Regions from separate parts of the Apilactobacillus pseudapinorum genome, predicted to be linked through region 1. Evidence: riboswitches for the same ligand, from Rfam matches in the RefSeq annotation. Region 1 holds a riboswitch; the other holds the start of a gene.

The links. A riboswitch is a leader RNA that binds a small molecule or an ion and turns the genes downstream of it on or off. The one in region 1 is predicted to bind lysine.
Region 2: another riboswitch for lysine. It lies ahead of yjeM (glutamate/gamma-aminobutyrate family transporter YjeM); the one in region 1 lies ahead of ABWU86_RS01875 (amino acid permease).

Annotation. Positions count from the first base shown of each region.
Region 1 covers NZ_BAABVU010000012.1:88,900-104,897, forward strand. The annotation lists gene ABWU86_RS01870 (deoxynucleoside kinase) at 209-850, opposite strand; gene ABWU86_RS01875 (amino acid permease) at 968-2,425, opposite strand; lysine riboswitch at 2,536-2,714, opposite strand; gene ABWU86_RS01880 (GNAT family N-acetyltransferase) at 2,759-3,247, opposite strand; gene ABWU86_RS01885 (lp_1002 family arylesterase) at 3,306-4,124, shown strand; gene ABWU86_RS01890 (phosphatase PAP2 family protein) at 4,146-4,814, opposite strand; gene ABWU86_RS01895 (sulfite exporter TauE/SafE family protein) at 4,962-5,804, shown strand; gene ABWU86_RS01900 (DUF1634 domain-containing protein) at 5,815-6,183, shown strand; gene ABWU86_RS01905 (threonine/serine exporter family protein) at 6,209-6,679, opposite strand; gene ABWU86_RS01910 (threonine/serine exporter family protein) at 6,676-7,440, opposite strand; gene ABWU86_RS01915 (hypothetical protein) at 7,548-7,880, opposite strand; gene ABWU86_RS01920 (metal-dependent transcriptional regulator) at 7,983-8,642, opposite strand; gene ABWU86_RS01925 (hypothetical protein) at 8,799-9,143, shown strand; gene ABWU86_RS01930 (cation diffusion facilitator family transporter) at 9,204-10,112, opposite strand; gene ABWU86_RS01935 (GNAT family N-acetyltransferase) at 10,183-10,725, opposite strand; gene ABWU86_RS01940 (hypothetical protein) at 10,905-11,303, opposite strand; gene ABWU86_RS01945 (DUF1003 domain-containing protein) at 11,306-12,064, opposite strand; gene ABWU86_RS01950 (RluA family pseudouridine synthase) at 12,064-12,948, opposite strand; gene ABWU86_RS01955 (carbonic anhydrase family protein) at 13,037-13,669, shown strand; gene ABWU86_RS01960 (hypothetical protein) at 13,697-14,053, opposite strand; gene ABWU86_RS01965 (flavocytochrome c) at 14,065-15,456, opposite strand; gene ABWU86_RS01970 (DMT family transporter) at 15,532-15,998, opposite strand, start outside.
Region 2 covers NZ_BAABVU010000026.1:83,284-99,281, reverse strand. The annotation lists gene ABWU86_RS05610 (ammonium transporter) at 1-237, opposite strand, end outside; gene ABWU86_RS05605 (class I SAM-dependent methyltransferase) at 442-1,284, shown strand; gene ABWU86_RS05600 (hypothetical protein) at 1,512-2,054, opposite strand; gene ABWU86_RS05595 (hypothetical protein) at 2,072-2,452, opposite strand; gene ABWU86_RS05590 (RluA family pseudouridine synthase) at 2,539-3,429, shown strand; gene ABWU86_RS05585 (phosphoketolase family protein) at 3,498-5,888, opposite strand; gene ABWU86_RS05580 (GntR family transcriptional regulator) at 6,130-6,849, opposite strand; gene ABWU86_RS05575 (ArsR/SmtB family transcription factor) at 6,916-7,248, opposite strand; gene ABWU86_RS05570 (cadmium resistance transporter) at 7,260-7,823, opposite strand; gene ybaK (Cys-tRNA(Pro) deacylase) at 7,936-8,430, shown strand; gene ABWU86_RS05560 (HD domain-containing protein) at 8,441-9,082, opposite strand; gene ABWU86_RS05555 (DUF1836 domain-containing protein) at 9,175-9,672, opposite strand; gene ABWU86_RS05550 (HAD-IC family P-type ATPase) at 9,726-12,077, opposite strand; gene ABWU86_RS05545 (aldo/keto reductase) at 12,170-13,027, shown strand; gene ABWU86_RS05540 (hypothetical protein) at 13,099-13,353, shown strand; lysine riboswitch at 13,420-13,601, shown strand; gene yjeM (glutamate/gamma-aminobutyrate family transporter YjeM) at 13,758-15,257, shown strand; gene ABWU86_RS05530 (serine hydroxymethyltransferase) at 15,542-15,998, shown strand, end outside.

The sequences.
Region 1 (15,998 bases):
GCGGTACCACCCAAGTTCTTAGCATAAGCTAAACACTCGTATGGTGATAACGGTCACTAACCGTGTAGCATTACCTACCCGCTTTTTCGTATGCTGGAATTTCGACTTGTAATTCGCACCAACCATTACATCTCTTAAGTGTCTACTTAAAACATACATTGCGTTTATTTGTTGACTTAATAGTATTACAAAAGTTTTAAATTAGCAACTACTTTAATTGTAATTCTGCAATTTTTTCATCAATTTGTTTTAATACTTTCGCTAAATCATCTTCGCTTTCAATGAAGTCTAACTTATCGCCGTCGATTTCCATCTTTGGTGATAAGTCATAGTTAGCATACCAATCATCATATCTTTGGTTTAAATCTTTGTAGTAATCATAAAGTTCTGGATCCTTATCCACTTGTTCGTAACTACGACCACGTTTTTGAATACGTTTTAACATTGTTTCAAAAGAAATGTTGATGTGGATTAATAAATCCGGATTTTTTTGATTAGGTGAACCTGGAATTTCTTCCATCATATTATCTAACAATGAGTCGTAGATATCGGCTTCAGTGGAAGTGGCACGTTGCATGTCCGCATTCAGACGAAATAATAATGAATCTTCATAGATTGAACGATCCATAACGCTTAACTTTTCATGTTGTGCCTTTTCAATGTTGTTTAAACGAGTATTTAAAAAGTAGATTTGTAGTAAAAATGCATACTTCTTAGGGTCTTTATAAAATAAAGGTAGAATTTCGTTGTCATCAACAGATTCATAGTAACCAGTTGATCCTAAGTGTTCTGACAATAATTTAGTTAAAGAGGTCTTTCCCGCTCCAATTGTTCCAGCAAGTACAATCATATTAGTCTCCTTAAGTTGAGTTTCATCTATATATTATTTTAATACATCAGACTATTTTTGAATACGACAATCTCGCGGGAAAATAAAAAAGATGCTAATTCTTAGCATCTTTTAATCTTATTTTTCTTGTTCTCTTAAATCTGATGGCGCAACATCAACTTCGTCTAACGGAATTAGATGAGTCTTGTTCTTAATCTTGTAACCAATGTATAGGATTAATACAAGTGGAACTGAAATGTAAGTAATTCCAATTTGTTCCCAATCTAAATTCGCAAATGAAGTTAAGTTTTGACCACAGATAACTAGAATACATAGAATCAAAGTAATGATTGGTCCAATTGGGAACCATGTTGCAGAGTACTTCAATTCATCTAGACTATGACCTTGCTTGATGAATGCTCGTCTGAAACGGTAATGTGAAATTGCAATTCCGACCCAAGCAATGAATCCAGTTAAACCAGAAGCAGCCACTAACCATAGGTAGATTTGTGGTCCTTCGATACTAGTGATAAATGTGAATAATGCAATCACAGTAGTAACTAATAATGCCCCAACCGGGATTCCGCGACGGTTAGTTTTACCCATAATCTTAGGCGCGAAACCTTGGTGAGCCATTGAGTATAACATTCTAGTTGATGCATACATACCTGAGTTAGCTGATGAAATAACAGAAGTTAAGATAACAGCGTTCATCACAGACGCAGCGGCAGCCAATCCAGCACGCTTGAAGACAATTGTGAATGGACTGATTGCAACATCAGTAGCACTTGAACCTAATAAATCAGGACTAGTGTAAGGAATAATTGCTCCAATAACAAAAATAGCAAGAATGTAGAATAAAATGATTCTCCAGAAAACATCACGAATTGCTAGTGGAACAGCTTTTCTGGGATTATCTGATTCACCAGCAGTAATTCCAACTAATTCAGTTCCTTGGAATGAGAAACCAGCCACAACGAACACTGCTAGGATCATTGGAAGACCACCAACAAATGGTGCCTTCTTAAATGTAAAGTTAGATAGACCAACGAAGTGACCACCCATGATACCGAAAATAGTTAAAATACCGACACCTAGAAAAATAAAGATAGTTACCACTTTAATAATGGACATCCAAAATTCTGTTTCCCCGAATGACTTAACCGATAGTGCATTGATAGCTAATATCAATACCAAAGTAGCGGCACTAAAAATCCAACTTGGGAAATGTGGTAACCAGAACTTTACAACTAGGGCTGCGGTACTAATATCAACCGCAACAGTAATTGCCCAGTTAAACCAATAGTTCCAACCCATCGCAAAACCAAGCGCAGGATCAACGTACTTACCGGCATAGGCAGCAAATGAACCTGAAATTGGTGTATTAGTTGCCATTTCACCTAAACTAGTCATTAAAAAGTAAACCATTAATCCCATTAATAAATATGCAACTAATGCTCCACCCGGTCCAGCTTGACTAATTACTGAACCTGAGGCAACAAAAAGACCAGTTCCGATTGAACCCCCTAAGGCAATCATTGAAACATGGCGGGTCTTTAAACCTCTCTTCACTGTGTTATCTGAATTTTGACTCATTGACTTCACCCTCTTTTATTATTTCTAAGAGGTACTAATGATAAATAACTAAAAAAGTCCCTTCCTGCAAAACGCAAGAAGAGACCACATAATCAGTAACTTTAATTATCGATCATAAAAGCACTCCGTGATAAATTATCACGACAGTCCCTAGTCTATTAAACTAGAGCCCAACGCACAATCCATAAAGTGATTGCTTGTTTCGGCAGTCTTTCCCTTTCACTAATCTTCATCACTGCTTTATCAGCTCAGATTAGCTACTCTTGTTAGCTGCGCCTCTTCTTAGATTTATGAAAATAATTATATCCTAAGATATCCCCAATTACAACATGATTATTTTAATTTTTGTGAATAAACTAAATTATCATCGTACTTATCCACCTGTGTAAAACCTAATTTTAATAGTAAATGTTGTGATGCGATATTATTAACATCAACGGTGGCTTCTACTATTGACACCCCATCCATTTCCTGATCTAGCACCCATTGTAATGCATAGGTCATATATCCACGTTGTTGATAACTTGTGTTGATAAAATATCCTAGTTCGACATTTTCAAAATCAGGTTCAAAGTTATCCCCAATTTCTGGGAAAATGTTAATAAGTCCCACTAATCTGTGGGTATCTTTTAGCCTAATTGCGTACGTTTTATTTGTATCATTTTCGGATTCAAATAACATTTTAGCTTTTTGTTCATCTTCTACCGGTTCAAACCCGGTCTTTTGAGCCATCACTGAATCACTCATCATTTCAAAATAGGCAGGAAAGTCAGTATCATATAATTCTGTTACTTCTATTTCTTTATTCACATTTTTATCCACACTTATTGCTCCTTGCGTTAAAATATAGTTAATTATTTTTAGTAAACGAGGTCCATTCATGAAAATTATTCGAGAATCAATCCGCGAAAACTCAAGTGCATTTCTTCAAGGATATCTTAAATCTGCAGATGTGCAAACTAATCAATATAAATATCCAGCAGTAATTATTGTCCCTGGTGGATCTTATACCCATATCTCACTACAACAAGCCGAAAACTTTGCCCTTAATTTCTCCGCGCAAGGTTATCAAAGTTTCTATTTAAGATATACCTTTGAACACGAAGCATTACCATTAATGCCTAATCCGCTAGTCGAACTAGCCAACAGCATTAAATTCATTAAAGAACATGCCAATGAATATAACGTTGATACCAGCCGCATTGTTATCGCTGGTTTCTCCATCGGTGGCCACATCTGCAGTCTCTATAATAACTTTTACCATGAACAATGGCTAATGGATTATGCACATGTGGATAATTCAGATATTTTAAAACCCAATGCAGTTATCCTCAGCTACCCTGTAATTAACTTACACGACGGTTTTCCCAAAGACTCTGAAAGCATCTTAAATTGGGTCAATGATGACCGACAAATTGAAGCTAATAAATACGTTAGCAAGAAAAACGCACCTACTTTCATCTGGCATACCGCTGACGATCCATTCGTCCCAGTGCAAAACGCATTGAAATATTCAATTAGTTTAAATGAAGTCGGTGTGGATAACGAATTACATATTTTCCATCACGGTCCTCACGGAATGGGATTAGCCAACTCTACAACATCATGGAATGATGATTCAAATAACGAACGCGTTGCAACTTGGTTTAACCTAGCAATTACTTGGTTAGCTGAAATTTGGCAAAATAAAAAGAACTGATAATATCAGTTCTTTTTTATTTTATAAGTATGAATGTAAAACGGGACGCCAATTTTTCTTCAATCTTGGTGCGTATTTTACATAGAAAATTTCTGAAATTTGAACCCATGTGTAAGCAATTAATACTGCTCCAATGGTATCTGTTGGGTAATGCGCATTTAGGTATACTCTAGACATCATTACCATTAGTAAGAAAATAACAGATAGAATTTGAATTGCAATTCTCCATCTATCACTCTTCATTACCGGAATAATGATGATCCAAATGATACTGATAACAATAAAGATTCCTAATACGTGACCTGATGGGAAACTAAAACCAGTATCTGAAGCACTGTGTAATGCTGGTCTAGCTCTTCTCACAATTTCTTTGAAGACGAAACCAACTATATCCCCACCAATAATAGTAAAGATTGCCCAAAGCGCTTGTAGCTTGAACTTAAAGCCCCACATAAAAAATGCCATGATTAATACGTAAATAATATCAAATTTAGGACTGGCCAATGTAGTACTTAAGTGCATTAAAGCATCCTTAATTCCTCCATCAGACTTTTGGATTGCTCCAATCATTACTGAATCTAAAAATCTTAAATACCCTGAATCAATCATTACAGATAGAGTCACAATTAGTGATAGTACTGCTCCACCGAAGATTCTAAAACCACGGGTATAATCTTTATCGATGATCATAATCGCATCGATCCTCCCTAATCACTTTTAAAATTATTATAACATATTTCCAGAGCCTAAAATAATTAAGAATTGCTTTATTAAGTGCAATGATTCTAATAATTGTTATAATATTAAATGATTTTAATTTTTTAGGAGGAAAATATTTTGATTGAAACAGCCGTACTAATGATCATCATCGGTATCATTGCCGGTATTGGTGGTGCTATTTTAGGACTTGGTGGTGGAATTATCGTTACCCCCGTCCTAACACTCTTCTTCCACATGGACATTAAATACGCAATAGGCGCTAGTATCATCGTAGTTATTGCTACTAGTTCTGGTTCAACCATTGCTTATTTAAAGGATGAAGTTTTAAATTTGCGTGTCGCAATGTTCTTAGAAATTGCTACTACCATTGGTGCTTTATCTGGTGCTTTACTTACTGGCGTGTTAGAGCCTAAATACCTTTACATATTATTTGGACTTTTGCTATTATTCTCTGGTTTCAACATGGTTAAAAAACTATTAAACAAAAGTAAGTCAAATCTAAGTACTAAAGATGATAAACTAGCTGAAAAGCTTCGTTTAAACTCTTCATACTATGATAAGTCAGAAAAGAAACAAATTGATTATAAAGTAGAAAACATCCCCGGTGGACTATCAGTAATGTTTGGTGCCGGCCTAGCTTCTGGTTTATTAGGAATTGGTTCTGGTGCATTTAAAGTTATCGCCATGGATACTTTCATGAAGATGCCTTTAAAACCATCAAGTGCTACTAGTAACTTAATGATGGGAGTTACCGCTGCAGCTTCTGCAACAGTCTACTTCTTCAACGGATCAATCCTACCTCAAGTCGCAGTTCCACTAGCATTAGGAATTTTAGGTGGTGCTACTGTTGGTTCCAGAATTATGCAAGTGTTACCAGCAAAATGGATTAGAATGATTTTCGTTCCAATCATTGTCTACATTGGTTTCAACATGCTAATCAACGGTTTTAAAGGATTCTAGGAGGTAAATTATGAATAAAGAACAACCTGCAACTAAAGAAGAAATGGGTCGTATCGAATTAGTAATTGGTAAGATTCTTCGTGTCGGTGTTATTATCTCCGCAACCATCATGATTCTTGGTTTACTATTATTTTTAATTACTGGTAAGTCCGGTTATCCTACCAATGTCTTTCCTACTAAGTTCCATGATATTTTTACTGGAATTGCCCACGTTAAACCATATGCGATTATGATGCTTGGAATCTTTTGCTTGATTCTAACTCCAGTATTACGAGTAATCGTATCTATCTATTCTTTCTACAAAGAAAAAGACATGCTATATGTCTGGATTACCACTTTCGTGTTAATCGTCTTAATCATTAGTTTCTTCTTCGGATAAAACAAAATAAAAAGAGCAATGAGAATTATCTCATTGCTCTTTTTTCTTTCATGTAAGCTTTAAAACGATTATATAATTGGTTTAAGAATTCAGAAAATAGGAAACCAGAAGCAATTCCTCCAGCAATAAAAATCACCTGAATTAAATTTGCTTTGGCTAATGCGTAGTTTCCAATCGCCAAACACTTCATAACTTGATATGCTTGTCCTCCTGGCACCAATGGCACTAGCGCTGGAATATTGAAAATAATAACCGGCATCTTTTTATATCTTGATGCGAAGATACTCAAAAAACCGACTGTAAAAGTTCCTAAGATATCGGCAAAAAGATAACTATTAAGGTGCACATCAACAATATGATAAACTAACCAGCCACAAAGACTTACGATTCCGGCAACGTTAAGTGCTTTTCTAGGTAGATTAATTAAAATTCCAAAACCAATAGTCGCAAAGTAAACGCATAAAATATTTATTATTAATGGAAAAATGATTATCACCCCAAAATTTTAATCGCCATCGACACACCGAAACCTAATGCACAGGCACTCATAATGGCTTCGATTCCTCGAGATGGTCCAGACACTAAGTTTCCTGATAAGACATCGCGGACCGCATTTGTAATTGGTACCCCTGGTACCAATGGCATTAGTCCTCCGATGATTAAGTCATCAGCAGATATCGCAATCTTTGCACGAATTAAAAAGATTGATACGAATCCAATACAGATTGCGGCAATGAATTCATTTAAAAATCGAATATTAGTGTACTTATCGGTTAGTGAGTAAACAAACCACCCTAACATCCCCACAATTCCAGCTGCCCAGAAATCGTAATAGTTACTTCTAAAGACAATTTCTAGCGTCGAACTAACCATAAAGGCACCAATTAATTGCAACCAGAAAGGAAATGGCAGGATATCTTTATCGATTCTTTTTAAGCGACGGTAAAATTCGCCCAATGAAATTTTCTTATTGGCGAACTGGCGAGAATAGTCATTAACTGTCGACACCTTTTCTAAGTCAAAAGTACGCTTATCAATTGCGGTTACTTGCGCTCCCATATCTGGACTCCCCGACATGATAATCCCTGTAAGCGTAACATACGATCGTGCTTCTTTCGCGCCAGCATTAATTGAAATACGGTCAATTGTGTCAGTCACTCTGACCATTTCAGAACCATTTTCAATCATTATCTTTCCAGCTAGTAAACAGGTCTCAACTAATAACTTACTTTTTTGTCTTTCGTTCAACCATCTCACCTCTCTTTAAGCGTAATTTTTTTTATTATAACATTTAACGATTAGAATAAAACAGCCCATTTCGGCGTGAAGCCAGCAAAAAACTCGTCTTAAAACGAGTTTTTAATTTATTGATTAAAGAAGACCTTTTTAATTTTTATTCCAAAATTATAGAAATCGCCTTCGAAACCAATATATTTATCTTTATATTTACCCGCAAAGTAAAATAGTTTGCCTGAACCTTGATCATCAGTAATCCCGGTTAATTGATGGTCATGATTATCCCGAATATATTGATATACGGCATCATTTTCCGCAACTTTTCTTAATTCAGTTTTATTTCTAGTTAATTGGTTAAATTGTTGTGCAGCATAAAAACTAGATTGGCGATACATCCAAAAGGCAAACACCGCAATCATAACTACTACCACTGCGACAATCACTGATATAATTTTCTTCATTTTGATACCATCTTCTTTATGTATGAATTATTTAATCATTAGTTTATCACTTGTAATCAACCATGTAAAAAAGGACTGAATTTTTCAATTCAGCCCTTTACTTTATTCTGCAACTTTACGAATAAACACGTAATGTGATGCTTTATAACTAATATCACTTTCTTGATTATCAGTTAGGTTTTGCACCGTTACCGGTCCTTCAAATGGCGAATGCTTAATCACCTTTAATTTATCACCAATATCCAATTGGATATCACCTAGATAAGTTAATAGGTCATGGTTATCGATAAAACGATCAACAACCACCATTTCACCATCTTCAGCATCATTTAATAGTCGATGACTATCTTCTTTGTAATGTCCCGACATGTTAGGAATTACTCCACCATGCGGACAATGTGATGGTTCATTTAACTTTTCATACATTGATTCTAGCAAATGTCCACTTGTGACATGTTCTAGAACTTCAGCTTCCTTATCCACATCAGGGAGTGGATAACCTAATTCGTTTACTAAGAAACTTTCCCAAATACGGTGTTTTCTAACTAGCACTTCTGCTAATTTGATTCCGTCTTCGGTTAAACATACCCCAGCATATGGTTCGTGTTCTACTAAACCTTCATCTAGTAACTTATTCACCATTTCGGTTACAGATCCAGGTGCGATATCTAAGCTAATCGCGATGCGTTTATTGGATACCTTTTCCTTGGTTCCACCTAGTTCAAAAATAATTTTTAAATAGTCCTCTTTTTTTGGGGTCATCTCTATATCTATGTCTCCTAAATAAAATCTACTAAAGAGTATCTTACAACTTTAATATCTATTTTACCATTTTTATTTCTTTTTTTTGAAGAAAATTATATAATTACGACGAGATATTGAATATTGATATCTACGATACGAAAGTGAGGCATTTTTATGGGAGAGAAGTTGTACCATTTTAGTGAACTTAGCGAACAGGCCAAAGTTACTAGTATCAAAGCATTTAGTAAGTTTTATGTCATCTGCTATCGCAGTGAAAACATGGAGATTTTAAGTCAGGTTCCTGACCAATCCATGCTATGGCAAATCAATCAGGAGGTATATCGTAACAAGTATGAGTCGGTAGAACATGCTGCTAAAGATACGATCATCTATTGTAGTCATAGTTATGAAAAACTACTAAATGAAATAGATATGCGATATCTTGCTAACGGTAGCACAGAGTTCCCTTGGGAATTGTGGTACCAGCAAAAATACGCCGCTTTACCACACGGCGTGTAATTAAAAAGACGTTTTTCCAATTACAAAAAACGCTTTTCCGAATTGGAAAAGCGTCTTTTTTTATTCTATATCAGTTTTAGTATCGAAATATAAATCTTCTTTAGTTCCTCGTTTTACTTCTGCTTGCAGCGTAACGTGTTCGATACCATATTTATCGTGCAATAATTTCGAAACTGGATCATAAATCTTTTCAGCTTCAGAAATTAGCATATCGTCCATGTTGACGTGCGCTGAGAAAATAACACTATTTTCATCTACAGACCAGATGTGAACATGGTGGACACCGGTAATCCCATCGATTTGCATCATGTCATTTTGGATATCATAGCAATCAATCATTGGTGATCCTTGCATCAAAATCTTAACGGTCTTCTTAATGATTGGATATGCTTCTGCCGAAATATAAATCGCCACAATAATGGTTACAATTGGATCGACTAAGACCCAGTTAAATAATTTAATTAAAACCCCACCGAAAATAACACCAAGTGATGCCAATGTATCACTCAATAAGTGTAAATATGTAGCGCGAATATTTAAATTATGTTTGGAACCACGACTCAGCATGACAGTAGAAATCAAATTAGCAACCGTCGAAACCACAGCAACTATTAACATCAAGTTTCCGTTAATCTGTTCTGGTTTAAATAGTTTTTGCACCCCTTCAACAATCAACACAACCGAGATAATCACTAAAAATAGTGAATTTAAAAAGGCTGAAATAATTTGTGCTCTTTTATATCCAAACGTGTTCAATTGATTTTGTGGTCTTTGACTAATTCGATGAGCGTAGTAACTACCTACTACTGAAGCAGAGTCGGCGAAGTTGTGAAATGCATCTGATAGTAGTGATAAACTACCTGATAAAATTCCACCAACGAATTCAACTAAGGTAATCAATGTATTTAAAATTGTAACCGTGAAGAATCGTTGTTGTGACATTGCTTCATTATGATTATGTTCGTGCATCTGTTTCACCTCCTGGTAATAATTATACCTTTATAAGCGCAACAAAAAAAGCTGATTTAAAAAAATCAGCTTAAGCAATTAACATTGGTTGTTTGATAACTCTTTCGTATGCGAAGTTCATTACTACGTTTGTAGGATCAACTGCAGAAATTGGAACAACTCTGCCAGTTTCAACAAATCCAGCTTTTTTGATGACATGTTGCATGCCTAAATTCATTGGATTTGTGTCGATGCGTACACTTTGAACATCATCCATCTTTTCAACAGCAGCAAAGATTCCTTCAAATAGTTGTTGAGCTAGACCTCTGCCGTGGTGTCTGTTTGAAACGGCCACACGATGAATTGATAGGTAAGGGCCGTTAGATAACCATTGACCATCAAGGTTTTCGTAACTAGTGTCTAGTCCTGGAATAACAGCTGCTGTGCCTAGAATTTCGCCATCTTCTTCTAGTACGACAGTCCATCCATTGATGATATCGTTCATTAATGATTCCGCGTTTGGGTAACCTGTTTGCCATTGGTTAACACCCTGTTTGGCGAGCAATTCCTTCCCTTCGAAAATAATTTGTTCAATTGCGTTAAAATCTTCGATTTGTGCTCTTCTCATTAACATGATCTAAGCCCCCCTTTTTGTGTTTGATTTAAAAATTTAAAAGCATTTTAGCGACTTAAAAATATTACCACCATTTTTCAAAAAAGCAAAGCTTTTTTTACAAAAAAATAGGCTTTTACAAAAACGCTTGCAAAGCCCATCATGACGCATGTTGAGAAGTCCTTTAAAATCAATGATTTTTAGTCTTCAATCATTCTCCAATCACCCTCATTAGCTTTGGAAATTTGGTTCAAAAAATGCAGTACAGAAGCAGCTGATTTTTCATCATGTGAATTCAAAACATTTAAACCATTTCCAGAAACCATTGGTTCACTTAATGAGAAATTACCATCGCTCATTTCACCTTGTGAAAATGCGATAACAGTTTCACCACTTTCAATCTTAGTTAGAATGAAGAACATTGAAAAATCATCGTCTTCTTTCATGTATGCAGGCATTGCCCATACATCTTCAGCAATTTCTTGCATTTCTTCATCATTAAATTTGTAGTACTTGTGGTTGTCATCAGTAATCGGTGACTTTAAGACGAACATCATCTTATCAAAAACTGGTTCTCCCAATGAAATATTATCTTCCATTTTTAATTCTCCTTTTGGTGTAACTTATCTTTTAGTTTACTATTTTCCTCACGTAACTTGGCTAATTCGGTTCTCACTTCACCTAAAATTTCTAGTTGTAGTTTTTCGACTTCCAAATCATGTGGCAATTGATTTTGTGTTAAGTGGTCTAATTTAGCATGCAAAATTCTTAATTCATGTTCTGACTTTAAGTTAACATGGAAATCATTTTCATAATCCAAACGGTCACGTTCAGCCGCTCTATTTTGACTCATCATAATGATGGGTGCTTGAATTGTTGAAAAACAACTTAAAAACAAATTCAATAAAATATATGGATATGGATCAAAATGAACACCAAATAGCGCCATCCCATTAATTACCATCCAAACAATCAATAGCACAATGAAAATGAAAATAAATGGCCAACTACCACCGAATTTGGCCACTGCGTCAGAAACCTTTTGGCCGAAAGTCAAACTTTCTTGTAGTGAATCATTAACGTCTTTAATGTCGTAATTATCATCACGGAGCGCTCTCGTTAGCTTACGGTTAATTTTTTGACTTTGTTTTAAATCGGCATTAATTAAGTTATCAACGTGGTTCACACGATATTTTAACAAGTGATGCGCACAAATAAAACTAGTTACCTTCGCCTTTGCGTAATCAGCTTTAACGGCATTTGAAATCGGTTGGCTTAATTCTTGCAGATAAAACCCTTCATCCGATAGCATTGGTGCATTATCAACTAAACATTTTACTTCATGAATTTCTTCATTCATTACTTTTCCTCCTTAATGACTGCTGTCATATCATTTGGCAATTCAGTCTCAAACGTTCTAATTTGATTGGTAATTCCATCATTAAATGATAAATAATAGGCGTGCAGTGCCTGTCTATTAATACCTTTATCTAGCGGACCATCGTATAGTTCATCCCCTAATAGTGGATGGCCTAGCGCCGTCATATGCACTCTAATTTGATGCGTCCGACCAGTATGTAGTTTTAATTTAACTAAGGTGTAATCACTAAAGGTTTTAATAACCCAAAATTCAGTCTTGGCTGCTTGACCGTCGTCAATCACTTCTCTTCTAAAGTTATCACCGACTCTCCCAATTGGTAAGTCAACAATGTCGTGATCAGGTAGTCCGGTGCCAGCCACAATCGCATAATAGTATTTATCAATCTTGTGTTCTGCCACTTCTTGATTGGCCAAACTATTTGCTAAACGATGCTTAGCTACTAATACTAAACCAGAAGTAAAACGGTCTAATCGAGTGATTAAATGTGGTTTTAAATCGACCGCCCCTTGTTGCTTTAAGTACCCTTTAATTCGATTTACCAGAGTATCTTCTCGGTTAGCAGGTCCTGGAACACTGGTTAATCCATCCGGTTTATTAATTACTAACCAATTATCATCTTCGTAAATCACATCAATGGGTTGGTCACTAAAAGCCACGTCATCATCACTTTCTTCTGGTGGAAAGATAATCGTGATTTTATCGCCTACCTGCAATTTATAATCTAGCTTGGTTTCGTTACCATTGACCATAATTGTACCGGATTGCTTTAAGTCGTTATACATCCGATGAGAAACGCCATGAACCCCTAAGAACTGCTTAATTCCAGCATCTACTTGATCTTGATTCGTCCAAGTGATTTGCAAAATTTTTCACCTCCGAATTGTTTTTCTATGTATGTTATATTAACATATTAAAAAAACAAACTCATATTAATATGGAAAGAAGATTATTATGTTAGATTATAATGAACAAGCTAATTGGGGAAACGGCTTTGGTCAGATTCAATCACCAATTAATTTATCAACTCATGACAATCAACATCTTGCTGATTATATGCCAATTCATGCTGATGAGTTTTATCAATTAAATACAGAAATTGACGACCACACAACAATTAGATTAACTGGAATGGGGAATGCCAGTATTTTTGATCGTCCCTATCATTTCCAACAAGTTCATTTTCATGCGCCTGCTGAACACGTCATTGATGGCAAAGTTAATCCGATTGAAATTCATTTAGTCCACGAAAATGACGTTGGTCAAACTGTCGTAGTCGCTCTATTCCCACAAATAGGAAATGCTAATTCAGACATTCAAAACATCATTAATAATTTTGAAGGCAATCATGACCACAGTGTGTCATTAAAAATCCATCATCAAATTAATGATTTTCAAACCGGATTTCATTATCTAGGTTCATTAACGACCCCACCACTTACTGAAGGTGTCGAATGGATTGTAATTAATAACTCGACACTGACAGTCAGTCAATCTCAAGTCGACTGGTTTATTCAAAAGTTCGGTAAAAATAACCGTGCTTGCCAACCAATTAACCAAAGAAATATTCAATATTACAACAAATAAAAAGGAAGCCGTAATCGGCTTCCTTTTTTAAATTGAATTAATTTCGTCTAACAATGCACGCATCTTTTCACGTTGTTCTTCAGTGGGGTTACCTTTTGACATTTTTAAAATGTCTAAAATTTGTTGCCCATCATTTATGACGTCTTCTGTTTTAGAATTCATATTCTTTAAATAAGCGGTGGTTAAGATGGTCCCTAAATGTTCTAAGGCGTCTTCTTCCCCATCCATCGCTCTTTTACTCATTCGACGAATTAACATCTTAATATTGCGTAATTTCCGTTTATTTTCGACATGTTGGTTATAGTATGGCAAGAATAAAGCAACTACCACTGATAGTGCTTCGGCAATCGCTGCCACCCATTCTGCTGCTTCTCCGCTATGCATAAAATGTCCTCCTATTGTTCTTGAATGTATTTAAAGATTCTTTGTCCTGCTTGACGACCAAAGACGACCGTTTCAGCAATTGAATTTCCACCAATACGGTTATTCCCATGCAAACCACCAGATGTTTCACCGGCTGCAAATAGTCCGTTAATCACTTGATCATCTTGATTTAAAACTTGGGTATAGTGGTTAATCTTAATTCCACCCATTGTGTAATGAACGGCAGGTGCAATATGAATTGCCATAAAGTCTGGATGATTTAATTGACGATCCATCCCTGTCTTACGACCGAATTGATCATCATGGTTTGCGACCGCTTGATTCCACGCATCAATTGTTTGCGCTAAGTTGTCAGCATCAACATCGATATTATTTGCCAATTCATCAACGCTTTGACCATGAACTACCATCCCGATTGAATCATAGAAACGAACTGCTGGCGCATGATTAACTACTTCCGCATCCAAGATTAAGTAGGCATGCTTAGTAGCTTGTTCATTAATCGCATCAGTTACTTTTTGTCTGGTGTCTAGTTCGTTCACAAAACGATTACCATCAGTATTAACTAAAATTGCGCCTTCACCACGAATCGCTTCACCAATTAAAAAGGCATGGTCATTATCTTGCTGAACAGTTGGATGAACTTGAATTTGATCCATATCCACTAAAGCAGCACCGACATCTGTGGCTAGTTTTAAACCATCACCGGTTGCCCCTTCTTGATTAGTAGTACGATATATAGTTAAGTCTTTGCGATATTGACCGATTAATTCTTTATTGGCACCAAAACCACCAGTAGCTAACAGAACCGCCTTTCCAGCTACTTGATGCTGATTGCCATTAACATCAGAAATAACTACGCCGGTAATCTTTTCATCATCTCGAGTAATCTTATCTACAGAAACATTGTTATATACTTCAATGCCCATTTTTTCGATAATTTGAAGGAAACTAGTTACCAAATATGCACCGATTGGAGCTTGTGAATTAGGACGATGCGTTCTAGTCGTATTCATTGCACCGGTAATGGTCAAATCTTCTAACTCAATACCATGTTGTTTTAGCCAATCGATAGTTAATCCTGCATGACTAGTGAAGTACTTTAATAATTCGACATTATTTTGTTTACCCCCACCAATGTATGTATCGTTATAAAAGTCTTCAAAACTATCGACAACATGGTGATTTAATTGCACATAGGTTTCAGCGGCATTCATTCCAGAAGATGCTCGAGTGGAATTACCACCTAACTTATCCATTTTTTCAAAAACAACTGGTTTTAAACCTAGTTCTGCAGCTTGAATTGCACTGATTAATCCAGTTGCACCAGAACCGACGATAATCACGTCATATTCTGATTTTAAGTCAGCAATTTGGTTAGGTTCAAATACATATTTTGCCATTGTAATTCCTCCTCATTTCCATTTATTTTTATTTTATTACAAATAAAAGCATTGTCCAAAAGACAATGCTTTGTTTTACTCAATTAATTCATTTTTATTCGGTAGTGATTGCAATAATGCCATCCCTAAAATTAAAACCGCCCCGACAATTTCGATTAAATTAAAATCGATATGTAAAAAGACAATCGATAAAATGGTGGCGGTTAATGGTTCAAATGATCCCATCGTTCCTGTCACCGCTGGTTTTAAATAGTTCAAACTAGCTTCGTAAAAGAGATATGCTAGCATCGTACCAATCAACGCAATGAATACTAATTCAATCACCAATGCCCAGCTAAAATGGATTTGCGAAGCTTTGATAATCACGATTGGTTGAAGTGGTAAACTACCGACAATCATCGCCCATCCACAAACTAGTTTGGCATCATACTTATTCAATAAATCAATCGGAATAATCGTACAGTTGGCATTAGCTACTCCCGCCGCAATACCGAAGAATAAACCTAATGCCGAAATCGAAAGTGAATCAAAATGGCCCTTAG
Region 2 (15,998 bases), on a different contig from region 1:
CATGAATGGGTTCGATAAATCCCCGATAAACCCACCAATGTTACCTGAAAAAGATAAACTATAACCAACTGCAACCCATAAAATAACTGCTAATCCAGTCATAATGAACACTGACATGGTAGTGTTAACAACGTTTTTCTTGGAAACTAAACCTCCATAGAAGAACGCCAAACCTGGTGTCATGAATAAAACCAAAATGCTAGAAATAAATACAAATCCGGTACTTGCTAAATCCATTTACTCTACCCCATTTCATTAATGTTATATTATGTTACATATTATATCATTAAAAAGAAATAAGTACAGAATAAATTCTAGATTAATTTCATTTAAGCGTTGTTTTTGGGATAATATGTTATATCTTATTACATAAAACAATGTCTTTTGCATTCATCCCCTTTTTCCAATAGAATAAGAACTAATCGTTACAAGGAGATTCCTATGGATAAAAAGAAACTACTTAAGAAAATGAAGAAAAACAAAAAAATCACCCATCAACCTTCATACATTGAACGCATCAAGCATTACTATGAGGTCTTTAGTGATTTTTCAGATATTAAATACCTATTAAATAATATTTTAGAAGCCGATAGATTATTGCAGCAAAAGCAATTACCGCAAGATTTACCGGAATTACTTTTGCCAGATGATATTCAAGACACCATCTTCACCTTTGTGAATAATAAATATCCAATGGGCGACCCTAAGGGCGATCAAGTCTGGAACACCTATGTCGATAATCTACCTAAGTTAGATAAGGATATCCGTGAATTTCGTGACTACTTAGAGGATGAATACGGAATGTGGGCTTATATTTCAGCGCCATTCGTCAATGATTTAGCTAAGTTTTTAGATGGCCATAAAGTATTAGAAGTAATGGCCGGTAATGGTTATATTTCAAAGGGACTGCGTGATAACGGTGCAGATGTAATTTGTACCGATAGTTTAGCTTGGACGAAGGAAAACGAAACCGGTAAACACCTTCTAACTGACGTCGAAGCCCTCGATGCGATTGAAGCATTTCAAAAATATCAAGACGAGATTGATTACATTATCATGTGCTGGTCACCAGATGGTGTCGACATCGATTGGCGTTTACTATCAGCAATTCGTGAATCTGGTAAAGATATTACCCTAATCACGATTGGTGAAAAGTATGGCGCAACTGATTCAAAGATTTTCTGGGACAACGCTGAATTCATCGAAATTGACGACGTCAAAAAATTAAACCAACATCATCAACGTTTCGACTTAATCGATGACCAATTATTCTTTGTAAAATAAAAAGAAAAAAGGACGTAACTTCAATGAAGTTACGTCCTTTTTGGCATCTACTAAGTAGACGGGTAAGTGGTGTTCACATCACCGAAATACCAGACACGCGAATTACGTTCGCATAATGTGTCCCCTCCGAAAATATCACTTAATCACATCTTGTGAAGACAACTTTCGCTGCGTGATCTCCTCGACTCATCGCAAACAGTAGTATAACACAAATTACCTACTGTTGCCTATTTTTTCTTAGTGGTCTTTTTAGTGGTTTTCTTAGCAGCTGGTTTTTTAGCCGGTTTCTTTTTATCAGTTTGCTTATCAGCTTCAGCAGCAATCGCACGATTTTCATCAACAGCAGCTAGTTGTTGGTTGACCCATTCCACTAGTTTGGCGTTAATCTCGTCGTTATCAGTAAAGTCGTCTTGTGTTGATAATTCATCGATTCTTAACTTAGAGCGGTTTACATCTGGTGATTCCACTAACATATAAACGTTTAGCGGACAGTTACCTTCGTCGCTCATCATCTTCGAGATGTTTTTGATGTAGCGATATGGTAAGTTCACAATGCCATTTTGTAAGTAAAAACTAATTTCTTCGCCCTTTACTTGAACTAAGGCAGAAGCTAGTCGTCCACTATTGATTTGTTCATCCATAAAAGCGACTGCTTCAGCAAAGGCTTTTTTAGGGTCTTTTTTAACGCTGGCAAGCGTTACTTCACTTGAAAATGTTTCGTATTTTTCATTTTCAACATCTTCAATAAATTTTTGTGCATCTATTTCCATTTAATTTAACACCTATCTTATTTTTTTACGTTCTTTTTCACGATTCGGACATAGTCAGTTTTGATTTGTTTGGCGGCAATTCGATACCACAACAAGTTGACAATAATTCCTAACACTGCAAAAATAAAAGTTATTATTGAAACGCTACTGTTATGTTCAGTCGCAAAAATAAAGACGATTCTAATCATGGTTAATGTGTAAATACCCACAATAAATAGTAAGAAATGGTACGCTAAGCGCCAATTTCTAAGTCCACCAATGATTAACACTAAATATAAAACAACCGCAAATACGGCTGTTTTGGTGATATCAGAAGAGTGACCACCCATTAATACGTCACAAATAATAAACATCGCAAGTGACAACAAACTCCAGCTTGTAATGATTTTCTTGTCCATAGTGACCTCCGAATAAAAATTACTATTTACACCTTATCACAACTTAAACCATTTGAGTAATAGAATTAACCAAAAGAGGCTAAAAAATGCAAAAATGGCACTATCAAGTTCCCATCAAGGGATTATCTAAACCCACCAGCATTAAAGAATATTTAAAAAAACACTTACTAATTCCGAAACACTTCATCTACCCACTTCGCCGTGAGAAACGAGTATTAGTGAATCAAAAATACATCACAATGAATTCATTAGTAAATAATGGTGATGAAATTGACTTAACCTTTATTGAGGATGATTTCACCCTACCAGTTCAAAACCTCATCGCAGATGATAGCCATTCAATCGAGGTTTTATACGAAGATGACGATATCTTAGTGGTCAATAAACCAGCTGGATATAAGACCCACCCCAATCAACCAGGTGAAGTAAATACCGTCTTAAACTTCTGCGAGGCATACTTAAACAAAAAAAATCAGCACGCTTATATGATTCATCGTCTTGATCAGCAAACTTCCGGCGCCTTAATCGTCGGTAAAAATCCGGTAGTAGTTCCAATCTTGGTTAGACTGATTAAAGATAAAGTAATTAATCGCATTTATACCGCCGTAGTTGACGGTCAGTTCAAACAATTAAACGGCATTATCGAAAACTCAATTGGTTTAGACCCCGATGACAAACGCAAACGTAAAATTGATGGAGCTAATCCATTATCCGCTAAAACTGCTTATCAGGTCCTATCTACCACTGAGCAACACTCAATTGTCCAATTAAAGTTATTTACTGGGCGAACACATCAACTTAGGGTCCATTTGGCATCAATTAACCATCCAATTGTGGGCGACCCTTTATATGGACAAAATTTAAATAATCAACAAATGTTACTACACTCCACCCAATTACATTTAGTCCGTCCATTTTATTTCGACACAATTGATATTAACGCCCCACTGCCTAATCAATTTAATCAATATATGTAAAAAAAGAGCCGCATCATAAGATGCGACTCTTTTCATATGGTTTTAAAAGTTAATGTCGATTTAACGAATTACTTTAATGGTTTCCATTCCCATGCATTTACTTCTGGTAAGTCAGTACCAACTTCACGGATGTAAGCATTGTGCTTGTCAACCATGTCGTTCATACGTTGTACGAATGAAGCACCCTTAACAGAGTATTCTGGAATGTCGTTAACAACTTCCTTAGCTAGGTCGAAACGATCTAGTTGGTTCAATACACGCATGTCGAATGGTGTAGTGATATCACCGTTTTCACGGTAACCGTGAACGTGAACGTTGTGGTTGTGACGATCGAAGAATACATCCTTAACTAGGCCTTCGAAACCGTGGAATGCAAATACAACTGGTTTGTCAGTAGTGAATAGACGGTCAAATTCTTCATCAGTTAAACCACGAGGGTCAACCTTAGGTGAACGTAGTTTCAAGAAGTCAACAACGTTGATGAATCTGATCTTCATTTCTGGGAATTCTTCATGTAGTAATGAAATTGCAGCTAGTGATTCCCAAGTAGGTTCAGTACCAGCAGCAGCAATAACTACGTCAGGTTCTTGACCTTGGTCAGTTGATGCCCAGTCGATGTAGCCTAAACCATTGTTTACAAGGTTAGTAGCTTCTTCAATTGAGAACCATTGTGGACGTGGGTGTTTTGAAGTGATGATCAAGTTGATCTTTTCTTCACTAGCAAAAGCAACGTTACCAACAGCTAATAATGAGTTAGCATCAGCTGGTAGGTATTCACGAATGAATTCAGGTTTCTTTTCAGCTAAGTGAGTTAGCATACCTGGGTCTTGGTGAGTGTAACCATTGTGATCTTGTTGGAATACAGTTGAAGTATCAACAAAGTTCAATGATGGGTACTTTCTTCTCCATGGTTGGTCAGCAGCTTTACGTAACCACTTGAAGTGTTGAGTTAACATTGAGTCAACAACACGACCGAATGATTCGTAAGTTGCGAAGAAACCATGACGACCAGTTAATACGTAACCTTCTAACCAACCTTCAGCTTGGTGTTCTGAAAGTTGTGAATCGATTAAACGACCTGAGTGGCCAACGTATTCATCGTTTGGTTCCATGATGTCTTCCATCCATTGACGGTCAGTTTCAGCAAACACACCGAATAGACGGTTTGACATTGATTCGTCAGGACCAAAGGCACGGAAGTTAGTTGGGTTAGCCTTCATAACGGCACCTAACCAGTTACTCCATACAGCCATATCTTGGGCTACAGTTTGACCTGGAACCTTAACGTCAACAGCAAATTCTTTAACGTCTGGTAAGATAAGTGGCTTAGGATCGATACCACCGTTAGTAATAGGGTTAACTGACATTCTTCTGTCACCCTTAGGTGCTAGAGCTTTAATGTCTTCCTTGATAGTACCATCATCGTTGAATAGTTCTTCTGGTTTGTATGACTTCAACCAGTCAACGATTAAGTCAGCGTGTTCCATCTTGTCTGATGAAACATCAACTGGGATTTGGTGAGCACGGAATGAGTTTTCAATTGGGTTACCGTCTAAGTCAAACTTAGGACCAGTCCAACCCTTTGGAGTTCTAACAACAAGTACTGGCCAAACTGGTTCTGTAGCAGTTTCAGCAGTTTCGTTGTTACGTGCATTCTTTTGAATTTCTTGAATTTCTTCAACAGCTTCGTCCATAACTTTAGCCATCTTTTCGTGGTAAGCCATGTGATCATCGAAGTCAGCTTCGTTTTCAACGAAGTAAGCCTTCCAGCCCATACCCTTGAAGTAGTCAGTAATTTCTTGGTCTGACATACGTGACATGATAGTTGGGTTTGAGATCTTGAAACCGTTTAAGTTAATGATAGGTAGAACGGCACCATCAGTAACTGGGTTGATAAACTTGTCTGAGAACCAACTTGCAGCTAGAGGACCAGTTTCTAATTCACCATCACCAATTTCAACAGCGGCAATTACATCAGGGTTATCGAAGATAGCACCAACACCGTGGGCTAGTGAGTAACCTAATTCTCCACCTTCATGAATTGAACCTGGAGTTTCAGGGGCAGCATGTGATGCAACTCCACCAGGGAATGAGAATTGTTTGAATAATTTAGCCATACCCTTTTCATCTTGTGAGATGTTTGGGTAAATGTCTGAGTAACTACCATCAATGTATGAGTTAGATACCATAACTTGGCCACCGTGACCTGAACCTTCAATGTAGAACATGTTTAGGTCATACTTGTTGATAGCACGGTTTAAATGTGCGTAAATAAAGTTTTGAGATACGATAGTACCCCAGTGACCGATAGGCTTAACTTTAACATCTTCTGATGTTAATTCTCTCTTTAATAATGGGTTATCTTTTAGATATAGTTGACCTACTGATAAGTAGTTAGCAGTACGCCAGTATTTATCTAATTCTTCCAAGTATTGCTTGGAATCGAAATCTTGAGCCATTAATTAACACTCCTTTTAAAATAAAAACTATTGAAATTAATAATGGAAAAATTATCAGACTACACCCGATAATTTTAATTACAATGAATATAATAAAGATTTTTCATAAAAAGTCAACCTTTTTACAAATTGATACGGTCCAATTATATTATCGTAATTTCACCATTATCATAACGACATTATTATGAACGATTTTTCCATAATAGTCCAATGATTTTCATAACTTTTTTGATATTATTTTTTAAACCATCACAAACGTGTTGTAACGTAGATATTGATAGTGTAAACGCATGTTGGAAACCTCAAATGGAGTCCCGTCATCTAGGAAGAAAATCCCTTCCATTACCCCAACTGGTTCAGTTGGTTTTAGATTTAATAATTTTTGGTCTTGTTCATTCGATGGACTCGCCAAAATTGATAAAAATGATCGCGTGACACTTTTGTGAATTGTATCTTCAACGTAATTGAAAATGGATTGTTCTACAATCTCTTTGGTTAATTCCGGCGCAATCTTAATTGGAATATAACCAGTTTCAATCATAAATGGTTTGTCATCAAACAAACGTAGACGTTGAATTTCATATACGAAGTCGCCTTCAGCTAAGAATAAATCTTGTTGAATTTCTTTGCTAGCAGGAATGACATTAAAACTAAGTAGCTTAATCTTAGGCACTTTCCCCTGACTTTTCATACTGTCAGTAATCCCTAAGTTAGAACCTTCATAATGAAAAATGGTTTTATTCTTCATATATAAAGGATTAATAAATGTACCGGAACCACGTTTTTTAAAGATAATGCCATCATCAGCCAATTCTTTCAGTGCTCGTTTTACCGAACTACGGCTTACATTATATGATTCACTTAAAGTTCGCTCATCTGGTAAGCGCTTATTTTCAAACTGGTTGTCGATTATCTTTTGCTTTAAATCGGCCAGCACTCTTCGGTAAACTAAATCAGCCATTGCATTCTCCTTGTGTATTTTTTCTAAAAATCAGTATAACAGATTTATAAAAGTAGTTATACATCCCTAGAAAAGATTCTTTGGATGGGGCTTGCCCACCAACTCGTGTTTGACGTGATTAATCATGTCCGCAATCATCTCCACGATGTGTGGATCATCAACGGTATACAACACCTTGTTGCCTTGTTTTTCTTTGCAAACAATTTGATATTGATGCAATAAATTTAATTGCTTAGAAACTACCGGTTGTTCTAAATCGGTTAGTTCGCAAATGGAATTAACACTGATGGGTTCTGAAGCTTCCATTAAACAAGTCACAATCCGAATTCGTCTTTCGTTGCTTAAGACTTTATAAATCTTTGCGACTTCAGCGATTACTTCTTGTTTTGCCATTGCCATCTTATCATCTCCTAAAACCAACTAATCACATGTGTAATCAATCCACTATCGAATAATACATAAATTCCGACACCAATATACACGACCTTGGTTAAAATTTCACCGTATTTTTCCATTAAGTCGTTAATTGATTGAATATTACCAATCGCCTTAATTAATAAAATAATAAGTAGTGATAATACAGTCAAAACAACTATCACTTCGATAATTTGTACAGCACTAATAGTTGATAAAACTGGTAAGAATAACGACAAGTTACAACCAGCACAGACTGATAAGTAAGTAATTAACGTAATCACGACTGGTGATTTATGATTAACTTCTTTTGCTTCTTCATCCTCATCTTTTAATGCCATGTAAATTGGAAGCAATCCTAACAATCCTAACAACCATTCTGGTAAGAATTGATCTAAGATTTGACCGACACTAAAGCTTAAAATCAATAAAGTCCATAGTCCTAATAAATATCCCATCATTACTGACTTTAAATTATATTTCTTCAATAGTAGAAGTAAGATAAAGAAAAAATCTAAATTAACTCCTAAAAACGTAACTAATATTAATAACCAATTCATTTGTTCACCTCATAATATATCTGTTTTTATATATACCATTTTTAATATGTTATATCTTACCATGAGAACATTGTAAAATCTATGCTAAAATGAATACCGAGGTGATTTTGAAATGGGCAAAAAGAAAGCAAAGGTCCACAAGACATTAGTGGAACAAATTCTTGATAAAAATAACATTTCTTATATCCAACACCAGTTCGCCACTCATGACGAAAATAACGTGGCGCAATTAGAAGTCGAAGCAGATACAGATCAACATACCATCTACAAGACTTTAGTTTTAGAAGGTAAAACGACTGGTCCTGTCGTCGGCGTGGTGCCATTGGATCAACATTTAGATGAAAAGAAATTAGCCAAGGAATCTGGCAATAAAAAAGTGAATATGGTGCCTTTAAAGGATCTTTTAAAGACCACCGGTTATGTACATGGTGCAAACACACCAATCGGAATTTATGAAAAATTCCACTACCCTATTTATATCGACAACGAAGCTCAAAGACAGGGTCAAATTTTAGTCTCATCAGGCCAAGTTGGTCGTTCCGTTGAATTAGACGCTAACGATTTAGTTAAATTAGTTAACGGAAAATTCGTGGATATCGTTAAATAATCCGTAACTATTAATGAATGCCTCGCCATTCGTCTATAAACTCATTAACAAATTCCTGCATGAACTTCTGACGATTAGTTGCGATTTTCTTCGCAGCATTTGTATTCATTAAGTTTGGCAATTTAAATAACTTCTCATAAAAGTGATTAATTACCGTTGTATGTTTACGGTATTCGCTTTTGTCCATATTCTGGCGAGGTGTTTGAGCGGGGTCATAAATGGTATCGCCAAAGTGACCCCCAAAATACATAGCGCGAGCGACGCCGATGGCGCCAATTGCGTCTAGTCGATCCGCATCTTGGACGATTTGACCATCAATTGATAGAGCATATTGATGAACCAAATTAGCACTATATGACATGTGGGTGATGATATCCATCACCGCATCAATTTCAGTATCAGTGTAAGCAAGACTCTTTAGTTTTGTTTGGACTGATGCTTCTTGCTTATCGACATCGTCAACAAGTTTATCATCAATCACATCATGTAAGTATGCAGCGGTAATGACAATCTTTTCATTCACACCATCTGTTTGTTCCGCAATTATTTCAGCTAATGACACAACTCGTTCAATGTGGGCAAAATCATGTCCGGTGGTATCATCTTGTAGTTGTGATTTCACATATGTACGTAATTCTTCTAAAGTTTCCATCAAAACATCCCCCTGTGATTTATTTCTATTTTAGCTGATTTAGATTTAATTCGATACAAAAAACGCCCTACAACTTGTAGGACGTTTTTTTATTATTCATGTGTCATATCAGCGAAAATTTCATTAGCAATCAAACGGTTCACAATCGTGTCCGCAATAGCACTCAATAAGTTTTCGATATCTGTCCCATCATGCTGGACTTGTTCGCCATCAGCAATATGGTGCAATCTTTGCACTAGCATTTCGATAAATTCATCGTAGGCTTGCTTGGGAAATTGTTGTTTGGTAACTTCATCAATTCCTTGTCGAATATCCTTAATTGAGAAAACTGGTTTTAATAAACTGATAATAATAATATCTGCCACATGGACAGTTTGATATTTTTTCTTTACTGGCGCAAATGTCGCCTTATTTTTTACGTAATTATTTACCATTGACTTAGTGACTGTATCCATCCCTAATGGTCCGATAGCTTCATTTACGACAGCCACTAGTTGATCCATGTATAAATCAAACTTAGGAAGTTCTTCCCACTTAGGGAGGGTTACTTCTTTCATTTGATTTTGCCATTTAGTGTACTTGCTGTTCATTCGATCACCCCGTTAACGTAATTATATCACATCAACTAGTATAAAAAACTAGCTTAAATAGCATCGCTAAATTTTTCTGGGTTCATTTTAACTAACACACGGTGAACAATTGAAGAAATCAAGATAAAGACTGGAACAGCAGTTACCACCACAATTGATGCTGGAATAATAATTGGCATCGTAAAGACGTCAACTAATGAAAACGCCTTAGGGAAGAATAAGAATATCGCCGCAAAGATAACAATCGATGGTGCGATAATTGAAATCTTAACATTATTCAATGGACGAGATGCTTTAAATAAAGCAATCCAGTACACGCATCCGGTTACCAACACACTAATTGTAGCTCGTTGAATATAATTAAAGTCGAAAGCTTTTCCAATGTAGATAATCAAGACCACATATCCCACGATAGTAATCGCAGCTGGTAATGCGACTTTATAAATCTTGGAACTAAACTGGTTAGTTACTCTTTGATAGTTAGGGGCTAATGCCAATAAGAATGATGGTAATCCCACCATAAAGGTATTGATTGGTGTCAATTGAATAGGTTGGAACGGATAACTATGAATACTAAACATAAATAGAATCGAAAGTGACAACGAGAACATTGTCTTAATTAAATACAATGAAGCGACACTTCCGATGTTATTGATAACACGACGTCCTTCTGCTAAAACATCAATCATCGCAGCAAAGTTAGAATTAATCATTACAAAATCCGCAATTCCCTTTGTGCTTTCACTACCGGATGCCATCGCAATTCCACAGTTCGCTTGTTTCATTGCTAACATATCGTTAACCCCGTCACCTGTCATGGCAACGGTATTACCATTTAATTGGTAAGCACGAATCAAACGTTTCTTTTGTTGTGGCGTTACTCGACCAAAGACCACGTATCGTTGCACCAATTCTTGATAGTCAGCATCAAATTCAACAGTTGTCATGTCAACAAAGCGGTCACTGTGATCTAAGCCCACTCGTCGCGCAATCGCACTAACCGTTTTAGGATCATCCCCTGAAATTACACGTAAAGCAACACCTTGTTGCTTAAAGTAATCAAGGGTAGTTGCTGCATCCGGGCGAATTTCATCACTGATTAAAATTAAACCTAATAATTCAACATCATCCAATGGTTCTTTCAACGAACGATGACTTTGGACTAACGCTAAGACACGGTAACCTTGGTTCGCATATTCATCGATTGTCTTTTGGGTTGATTCATCCATTTCAGGAACAATAAATTGAGGTGCTCCCATAACAAAATTACCATCGTCAGTTTCGACTCCACTCCACTTTGTTTCTGATGAGAATGGGAATTTACTACTTAAGGTTAATTCAGGGTCATCAATCGCCTTTTTAATCGAAGTCGAAGTTTCGTTATCGTCTTCAAACGCGTATACGATGCGACCCAGAGTTTGTTTTAATGCGGCTTCTGAATGATTTTGAAGTGGTAAGATTTTTTCAAATTGAAGCTTACCAGTAGTAATAGTTCCGGTCTTATCCAAACAAATCGTATCAACACGGGCTAGAGTTTCAATCGCTGGCAATGCTCTAACTAAGACCTTATGACGAGCTAGTTTAGCAGCCGACACAGCTAGAGTGACTGATGATAATAGAACCAATCCTTCTGGAATCATTCCAATCATCGCCGCAACCGTTCCTAGCAAAGCTTTATTGATGTCGTCACCACGAGCTAATTTGGTAACTAGTAGTAATGCCCCCAATGGCACGATCACAAAGGTAAGCCATTTAATAATCTTGTTGATGGTTTTCAACATCTTACTATCAGAATCTTTATGAGTACGTGTCACTTCAGATTCCATTCGGTTAACGAATGTTTCATCACCGACTTCAGTCGCCACGATGCGGGCGCTTCCACTAATAACAAAACTTCCTGATGTAATCGCATCACCGTGTTGCTTTTCGATTGAATTAGTTTCACCAGTGATTTGAGATTCATCAACTTGAAGTGATTCGGATGTTAAGACTTTTCCATCAATAGGAATTTGGTCACCATGACCGATTAATAAGACGTCGCCTAGGACGATTTGATCCGGTTTTATCTCTTTGGTATGACCATCTCTGACTACCCGAATTAAACCTTCAGATAAAATCGCCATCTTATCTAATTGTAATTTCGAACGAATTTCTTGAATACTACCAATGACGGTGTTGGAAATCGCAATCACTAAAAACAAAAGGTTTTTGTAATCGCCAGTATAAAAGACCATCGCAGCTAAGACGATGTTAATCAAGTTGAATAACGTGAACGTATTCGTTTTTAAAATTTGCGGAATCGTTTTAGTAAAACCAGTGCGCTTAATATTATGCAAACCTTGGTTATACAAACGTTTTGCTTGTTCTTCGGTTAAGCCCTTTTGGCTATCGATTTTAGATTGCAATATCAACACCCCTTTTAGATGTAAAAAATTTGATTTATCGGCTTTTAATGAACTATCATAAGGATGGTTAAACTAAAAAGGAGGCCTTTTATATGCCTAACTCAATTTCAGATACCATTAAACTAAATGACGGTAACCAAATGCCTATTTTAGGATTTGGAACCTACAAATTAGCTGATCAAGATAGTATGGACGCTGCCATTGATGCAGCGTTTAAGGCTGGTTATCGATTATTTGATACTGCCCAATTCTATAATAATGAACATCTACTAGGAAATTCAATTAAAAAGCTACAAATTAACAGAAATGAAATATTTATCACCACAAAAATACCAGAACCAAAACAAGGTTATCAATCCACTTTAGATGCGATTGATGAATCATTAGCTAATCTCCAAACTGATTACATTGATTTATTGTTGGTGCACTGGCCTGTCCGTAGCCACTTCTTTGAAACTTGGCGTGCCTTTGAAGATGCCAAAAAAGCAGGAAAAGTGAAGTCAATTGGGGTAAGTAATTATCACCAAACTCATTTGGATTTATTAAAGACCCAAGCAACTGAAATGCCAGCCGTTAACCAAATCGAAGTGCATCCCTACCTAAGTCAAAAATCAATGTTGGCTGCCAATAACGAAGAACAAATCGTGACCCAAGCATGGAGTCCTATGGGCCGTGGAGCCACTTTGCACGATGAAACAATTCAAGCGATCGCTAAAGCACATGGTAAGTCAGTCGCTCAAGTCATATTAAGATGGCATCTACAAAACGGTGTCGCGATTATTCCAAAGTCCAGCACTCCTGAACGAATCTTGGAAAATGGCGACTTATTCGACTTCGAATTATCAGATCACGAAATGCAATCAATTGATGACTTAAATCAAGATATGCGTACTGGTGACGACCCCGAAGTAGTTTATGAAATTGAACACCAATATCCTCGTCATAAATAATTTAATTAAAAAGTAATTATATTAGGTGTATAATTACTTTTTAATAATACATATATAAGGGGTTTTAAGTTATGGGTTTAATCATTTTTGCAATTGTTTTAATGTTTGTCCTTGTCGGAATTGGCTTTGCAATTGTCTTCACCTGCCTTTTCGTCGCTTGGCTATTTAGTTTATATTTTGATCGCGACGAAAGAAAACGCGCAAGTCGTGAAATGGATTTACAAACGCAACAAACAGAACAAATGGTTAATCGTCTAAAAGCTCAAAACCAACAAATGAGAGAACAAATTTCCCGTCGTGAACAGGAAAATCACAACAATAATTAATGAATCTATAATTTTTTGTTTACAATTTTTTTATTTAGCGTTAAAGTGTAAATAACTTAATAATTTATCTAAGGAAGAGGCGCAGATGTTAAGAGTAGCTTAGGAGAGCCATTTAGGTGGTGTTGATACTAAGTTAAAGGGACATTTGCCGAAACAATTAGTTTCCTAAAAAACTAACTTGTTGGGTCCTAGTTGAATAAGCTAGGGACTGTCGTGAATGGAGATATTCACGGGGTGCTTTTAAGATTATACGTAGAGAAATTTAACACGATAATAATTTTAAAAGGACTATTCTAATTCGAATAGTCCTTTCTTATTGAGTAGGCCCCCTTTTGATAACAACAATCAATTGGTGGCCTTTTTCTTTACCTTAGCACTCTTCTTTTGAGAGGAGAATGATTTTTATGGATAAGGTTTCAGTCAACAAGAAGATTTCAACGATGGGATTGGTTTTAATTATCTTTTCAACCATTTTTGGAATTTCAAATTCGCAAACAGCATTTTATCAAATGGGATACTCAAGTATTCTCTGGTATGTATTAGGAGCAGTGCTATTCTTCATTCCTACTAGTATGATGTTCGCTGAATTTGGTTCATCATACAAGGATGCTCACGGTGGAATTTATTCCTGGCTTGAAAATTGTATCGGTAAAAAGTGGGCATTCATCGGTAGTTTTACTTGGTTAGCCGGATGGATCATCACTTTAGTTTTCATGTTAACTACAATGTGGATTCCACTAGCCGTTACTATTTCAGGACATGATACTACTGGTAGCTGGCACATCGGTTCACTGGATTCAACCGCAACTGTTGGGATTTTAGGTATTATCGTGATTGTAATCGTAACTTGGTTAGCAAACCACGGTATGAAGTCAATCGCGAGCCTATCTTACTTCAGTGGACTTATCGGAATTTTCGATATGGCAATTTTCATTTTACTATCAATTTTTGTTTTAGCAGCTAACCATGGTCACTTTGCTGAACCAGTTACTGCCCATGCATTAATTCACTCACCAAACCCTGCATTCCAATCACCAATTGCTGTATTTTCATTCCTAGTTTACGCAATCTTTGCATATGCTGGTATGGAAACATTAGGTAGTATTACCGACAACACTAAGAACCCTAAGAAGACTTTCCCACGTGCCGTGGTGATTGCAACTGTAATCATGACTGTTGGATACTTAGTTGGTATTTTACTATGTGGAATTAGTACTAATTGGCTACATACTTTAAGCGGTTCAAACGTTAACTTAGGTAACGTCCGTTTTGCATTATTAACTAACTTAGGTTACGTCTTCGGTCACAACTTCTTACACTTAAGCGTTGCGCAATCACTAATAGTTGGTCAATGGGTAACTCGTATCACTAGTTTAACTGGATTCCTAAGTTACGCTGGGGAATTTATTTTCCTAACATATGCACCAATCAAGTCATTTATCGAAGGTTCACCAAAGGAACTATGGCCAAGTCGTTTAACTAAGATTAACCGTTTCAACGTCCCTGCCAATGCTCTTTGGGCACAATGTTTCGTCATTGTCTTAATCATTGCTGGTATTTCCTTCGGTGGATCAAGTGCCCAAACTTTCTACACTATCTTAACTGACATGAACAACATGACAACAGCAGTGCCATACCTATTCTTGGTTGTCGCATTCCCAGTATTTAAGAAGCACATCACCCAAACTAGTGATAATTTCGTCTTTTACAAGAATAAGTGGTCAACTTGGATTACTTCTATCGTGACAATTTTAGCATTAAGTTTTTCAATTATTTTTACCACCCTACAACCACTATTACAAAATGACTTCCAAACCGCATTCTGGACACTATTTGGACCCGTCTTCTTCATCATCATTGCATGGAGTTTTTACCACCGTTTCCAAAACAGAATTCCAGATTAATGCAAAAAATAGTTTGACAGTCTAAATTTTTTGATATATTCTAATTGCAACTTGAAAGTAGTAATTCAAATCAACTAGTTAAGCGAGTATCTGATTTAGTGCAACGAGATACCTAGTTCTTGAATGAAGGCAGTCAAGCTATATCAATTGAATCGAAATCTTAATGCGCATTAAGAACCAGAGGTATCAAGTGTGAGCTTGATATAAAATAAGGTGGAACAGTGTTGAAACGCCCTTGTACGAAAGTACAGGGGCGTTTTTTATTACTAAAGGAGTATCAAATTATGTATGATTTTTCAAAAGAAGATCCAGAGATTTTTAACGCCATTCAACAAGAACATCAACGTCAAGACAATGTGATTGAATTAATCGCATCAGAAAACATCGCATCACAAGCAGTTTGCGCCGCCCAAGGCTCTGTGTTAACCAATAAATATGCGGTAGGTTATCCCGACAAACGTGTCTATACCGGAAACGAAGCAATTGATGAAATTGACAAGATTGCGAAACGTCGTGCCGAAGAACTATTCAATGCTGAATACGCCAACGTACATCCCCACTCAGGAAGCCAAGCTAACCAAGCGGTTTACGCTGCTTTCCTAGAACCCGGCGACAAGATTTTAGCAATGAGTGAACACGCTGGTGGTCACTTTACCCACGGTCAAAAACATAACTTTTCCGGTCAACTATACGAATCACATTTTTACGGTGTGGATCCAGAAACTGAATTACTGGACTTCG